Regions from separate parts of the Mesorhizobium sp. LCM 4576 genome, predicted to be linked through region 2. Evidence: riboswitches for the same ligand, from Rfam matches in the RefSeq annotation. Region 2 holds a riboswitch; the other holds the start of a gene.
The links. A riboswitch is a leader RNA that binds a small molecule or an ion and turns the genes downstream of it on or off. The one in region 2 is predicted to bind S-adenosylmethionine.

Region 1 (3,365 bases), on a different contig from region 2:
GACGCCGCTGCTGCTGGCGCTGATTGCCGCCGCAGGGGCCGGCATCAGCCTGCCCACAACGGCCTTGTGCGTGCTGGCGATCGCTTATCTGCCGGAGTGCCTGCTGGCCTCTGCCAAGAGTTGGTACCTGTCGCCGCGCAGCGTCACCGCGATGATCGTGCGCGACGTCCTGCTGCCCGCCATCTGGGCGCGCGCCTGGTTCGGCGGCGCCGTCGAATGGCGCGGCAATGCCATGACCATCCGCACCAAGGCCATGACCGAGCTGGAAGAGCTCGCCTGAAATTTGGGTCGCGGCTTCCTATTTGGCCGCTTTCAGCGCCTCTTCGATGTCGGTCAGCAGATCGTCGGTGTCCTCCAGACCGACGGAGAGCCTGAGCGTGCCGGGCCCGATGCCGAGTTCGGCGCGGGCCTCGTCGCTCAGGTTCTTGTGCGTCGTGGTTGCGGGATGGGTGATCAGGCTCTTGGCGTCGCCGAGATTGTTGGAGATCAGCACGATGTCGAGCGCGTTCTGGAAGGCGAAGGCCGCCTGCTTGCCGCCCTTGACGTCGAGGCAGATCAGCGTCGAGCCGCCAGACATCTGCTTCTTCACGACATCCGCCTGCGGATGATCGGCGCGGCCCGGATAGATGAGGCGGGCGATCTCCGGGCGGCCGGCGAGGAAATCGGCGATCTTGCCGGCGCTCTCGGTCTGCTGGCGCACGCGCAGCGGCAGCGTCTCCAGGCCTTTCAGCAGGGTCCAGGCGTTGAAGGGCGACAGGCTCGGGCCGGTGTGGCGGAAATAGTCGTGCAGGTTCTCGTCGATCCACTTCTTGTCGGACAGGATGACGCCGCCGAGACAGCGGCCCTGGCCGTCTATGTGCTTGGTCGCCGAATAGACCACGATATGCGCGCCGAGCTGCAACGGCTTCTGCTGCAGCGGCGTGGCGAAGACATTGTCGACGATGACTCGCGCGCCGATCGAATTGGCGAGCTTGGCGACCGCGGCAATGTCGACCACCTCCAGCGTCGGGTTGGTCGGGCTTTCCAGGAAGAACAGCTTGGTGTTCGGCCTTACCGCCTTTTCCCAATTGGCTATGTCGGTGCCGTCGATCAGCGTCGCCTGGATGCCGTAGCGCGGCGCCAGCGTCTCGACCACCCAGCGACAGGAGCCGAACAGCGCGCGTGCGGCGACGATATGGTCGCCCGCCTTGACGCTGCAGAGCAGGGCGGCGGAAACGGCCGCCATGCCGGACGCGGTGGCGCGGGCATCCTCGGCGCCTTCCAGCGCGCACATGCGCTTTTCGAACATGTCGACGGTCGGGTTGGCGTAGCGCGAATAGATGAAGCCAGGCTCTTCGCCCTTGAAGCGGGCTTCGGCCGCTTGCGCCGTCTCGTAGACATAGCCCTGGGTGAGATACATCGCCTCGGCGGTCTCGCCATATTGCGATCGCAGCGTTCCGCCATGCACGAGTGCCGTCTGAGGTTTCCAATTGCGCTTCTTGGTGCTCATAGCCCTGCTTCCAGACACAAAAAAACCGGCCGCGAAAGTCGCAACCGGTCCATATAGCCTTGCGGCTCGACGGTCCTTTAGCGACTTGTTTAACGTGGCTGCAAGCCGACCGGCCAAATCACCACGGGATAACGACCCTTTAAATGAGCGCCGCGCTTGCGTCAATTGCCGGCTTCATTAAGAGGTTTGTACCAGGCAGGTTCCGCAAAAGTGTCCAGCGGTTTTGCGYCAAGAACCTGCCACAAAGAGACCGGCCTCAACGGAGCCAGCCTTTGCGGCAGACAGGCATTCTTCCGGATCAGGACATCGCGGCGCTCTTCGAGGCGAACGCGCTGACGTCGCCGCGCGCGCTGGACGCCAACCAGATCCAGCCGGCCAGCCTTGATCTGAGGCTCGGCGACAAGGCGTTTCGCGTGCGCGCCTCCTTCCTGCCCGGTCCCGATCATCTGGTCGCCGACAAGCTCGAGCGGCTGAAGCTCCACGAGATCGACCTCACCGGGGGCGCGGTGCTGGAGACCGGCTGCGTCTACWTCGTGCCGCTGCTCGAAAGCCTGGCGCTGCCGGCGAATGTGTCCGCTTCCGCCAATCCCAAGAGCTCGACCGGGCGTCTCGKCATCTTCACCCGGGTGATGACCGATCYCGGCCACGAGTTCGACAAAATCGCCGCCGGCTATCACGGGCCGCTGTATCTCGAAGTCAGCCCGCGCACCTTCCCGATCGTCGTGCGGGCCGGCTCGCGCCTGTCGCYGATACGCTTCCGCATCGGCAACGCGGTGCTCTCGGAGAACGAGCTGCGCGACCTCCACCGCGCCGAGATGCTGGTCGCTACCGAGCCGCCCAACATTTCCGGCGGCGGCATCGCGCTCTCCATCGACCTCGACGGCGACAAGGATGGCCTCGTCGGCTATCGCGGCAAGCACCACACCGGCCTTGTCGACGTCGACAAGCGCGCAGCGCAGGACGTCGTCGATTTCTGGGAGCCGATCTACAAGAGCGGCGCCGGCGAGCTGGTGCTCGATCCAGACGAATTCTACATCTTGGTTAGCCGCGAGGCGGTGCATGTGCCGCCGCTCTACGCCGCCGAGATGACGCCCTTCGATCCGCTGGTCGGCGAGTTCCGCGTCCACTATGCCGGCTTCTTCGATCCGGGCTTCGGCCATTCCGCCGCCGGCGGCAGCGGCAGCCGCGCCGTGCTCGAAGTGCGCAGCCACGAGGTGCCTTTCATCCTCGACCACGGCCAGATCGTCGGCCGTCTCGTCTACGAGCATATGCTGAAGCGCCCACAGGCGCTCTACGGCACCGATCTCGGCTCGAACTACCAGGCGCAGGGCCTGAAGCTCTCCAAGCATTTCAAAGCAGCGCGGTGAGGCCGCCAATCTCCCCCCTCGAGGGGGAGATGTCGCCGAAGGCGACAGAGGGGGTCGCCGCGCGTGAGGCGCCAACCTATTGCTCGCCTTCGCAAGGAGTTGGCACTTTACGTGAGACGACCCCTTCTGGCCTGCCGGCCATCTCCCCCTCGAGGGGGGAGATCACGCTCTCGTAGCTCGTCTCACAACGCCTTGACCGCCACCTTGACCGGCTTTTCGATCTCCAGCGGGTTGCGCAGCGGCAGGCCGAAATCCGGCGCTTCGATCTCGAACGTATCGCCGGCCTCGGTCCGGATGCCGTCGGCGAAGGAGAGGGTCGCGGTGCCGAACATGTGCACATGCACGTCGCCGGGCTGGCGGAAGGCCGAGTATTTGAAGTGGTGGTGCTCGAGATTGGCGATGGTGTGCGACATGTTCGCTTCGCCCGACAGGAACGGTTTTTCCCACAAAAGCTTGCCGTCGCGCCAGATGCGCGATGCGCCGCGGATATCGGCCGGCAGGTCGCCGAT
Region 2 (2,130 bases):
TCATACGCTGAGCCCCCTCGCACGGGCAGCGGAGGCGATGAAGCCGTTGATGGCCGCGAACAGCTCCGGCTCGTCGAGCAGGAAGGCGTCATGGCCGCGATCGGTCTCGATCTCGACGAAGGAGACCGAAGCGCCCGCCGCGTTCAAGGCATGCACGATCGAGCGGCTCTCCTCGGTCGGGAACAGCCAGTCGCTGGTGAAGGAAACCAGGCAGAAGRGCGTCTTGGTGCCGGRGAAGGCATCGGCGAGGCGGCCGCCGTGATCGGCGGCAAGGTCGAAATAGTCCATCGCGCGGGTCAGATAGAGGTAGGAATTGGCGTCGAAGCGGTCGACGAAGGTCATGCCCTGGTGCCGCAGATAGCTCTCGATCTGGAAATCGGCGTCGAAGCCGAAGGTCAACGCCTCCCGATCCTGCAAATTGCGGCCGAACTTGCGGTGGAGCGCTGCTTCCGATAGATAGGTGATGTGGGCGGCCATACGCGCGACGGCCAGCCCCTTTTCCGGGCGCTTGCCAAAATCGAGATATTTGCCGCCATGCCAGTCCGGATCGGCCATGACGGCCTGCCGGCCGACCTCATGGAAGGCGATGTTCTGCGAGGAATGGCGGGCGCCGGTGGCGATCGGCAGGGCGCAGAACACGCGCTCCGGATAGCTTGCGGCCCATTCCAGCACCTGCATGCCACCCATCGAGCCGCCAAGCACGCAAAACAGCTTTTCGATGCCGAAATGATCGATGAGCATCGCCTGCGCGCGCACCATGTCGCGGATGGTGATGATCGGCAGGTCGAGCCCATAAGGCTTGCCGGTCGCCGGATTGATCGAGGCCGGGCCGGTCGAGCCGAGGCAGCCGCCGACGACGTTGGAGCAGATGACGAAGAAGCGGTTGGTATCGATGATCTTGCCGGGACCGATCAGCACCTCCCACCAGCCCGGCTTGCCGGTCACCGGATTGGTGTTGGCGACGTGCTGGTCCCCGGTCAGCGCGTGGCAGACGAGGATGGCGTTGGAGCGCGCATCGTTGAGCGTGCCGTAGGTCTGGTAGGCGATCTGGAAAGGCGAGAGCAGGGTGCCGGCGTCGAGCTTCAGCGGCTTGTCGGGCCCGAACCGCAGCACCGGGCTCGACGGATGGTCGACCTCGTCTTTGGTTCTTGCAGCGCGCTGAGCGGCCATGTCCGTCCTCGATCCTGTGCCGCAGCGGTTTCGTCCCGATGCGGTGTCCGGCCGGCCGCGGACAACAAAAAACCGGCATTGCCGTCGCAAAGCCGGTTACAGGTTGCAAACGGCCCTTTAGCGAGTTGTTTAACGTGGCTGCAAGCCGACCGGCCAAATCACCACGGAAGTCTGGCAGTCCTTCTAGGACCAGCGCCGCGCTTCGTCAACGGGTAGCGCGGCGCTCCAATCAGTTCACCGCACCTTGTCYCAGGTTCTTGCCGGAAGGCCATGCGACGCCTTCGCGGAACCTGCTCAGCGCTTCGATGCGACACCCAGTTCACTGCGCCGCCAGGCCGAAGGCGAAATGCCAACCGATCGCTTGAATTCGCGGCCGAAATGGTAGACGTCGCAAAAGCCGCATGTCTCGGCGATCTCGGCGATCGGCTGGTCGTCCTGCACCAGCAGTGACTGCGCGTGCATCAACCGCTCGCGCATCAGCCACTGATGCGGGCTGGTGCGAAGATGGCGCTGAAACATCCGCCGGGTCTGCGACGGCCCGAGCCCGGTGACGYCCGACAGGGCCGACGCGTTCCATGCAAAGCCGAGCGCCCCGCGCATCGCTTCGATACCGGAGGCGAGCGGTTTCGGCAGGTCGTCGCTGTCCGGTCCCGCCAACGCGCGATCGATCAGGAGCAGGAATTCGGCAACCAGTTGCGAAAGGCGCAGGTCGAGGCTGGCGTCGCGGCGGCGCAGCGCGGCAAACAGGCGCTCGAACCAAGGGACCGGATTTGCTCCCTCGGCGAAGATGGCGCGCGGCGCGCCGTCTCCGAACAGCTTGCGCCGCAGGATGGCGGGCTCCGGCCCGTCCAGCCTGAACCAAAGGACTGTCCAGGGATCCCGGGGATCGGCGGAATGGACGTGCGGCGCCTCGTTCGCCATCCAGACCAGTTGACCAGGCCCGACGTCGATCCTTTGCCC

Region 1: another riboswitch for S-adenosylmethionine. It lies ahead of LCM4576_RS17460 (O-succinylhomoserine sulfhydrylase); the one in region 2 lies ahead of LCM4576_RS18505 (homoserine O-acetyltransferase).

What each region holds. Positions count from the first base shown of each region.
Region 1 covers NZ_MDDT01000026.1:26,673-30,037, reverse strand. Annotated here, with positions in the region: gene LCM4576_RS17465 (ceramide glucosyltransferase) at 1-280, shown strand, start outside; gene LCM4576_RS17460 (O-succinylhomoserine sulfhydrylase) at 299-1,489, opposite strand; SAM riboswitch at 1,547-1,624, opposite strand; gene LCM4576_RS17455 (2'-deoxycytidine 5'-triphosphate deaminase) at 1,762-2,856, shown strand; gene araD1 (AraD1 family protein) at 3,039-3,365, opposite strand, start outside.
Region 2 covers NZ_MDDT01000027.1:103,008-105,137, reverse strand. Annotated here, with positions in the region: gene LCM4576_RS18505 (homoserine O-acetyltransferase) at 1-1,170, opposite strand; SAM riboswitch at 1,268-1,345, opposite strand; gene LCM4576_RS18500 (AraC family transcriptional regulator) at 1,465-2,130, opposite strand, start outside.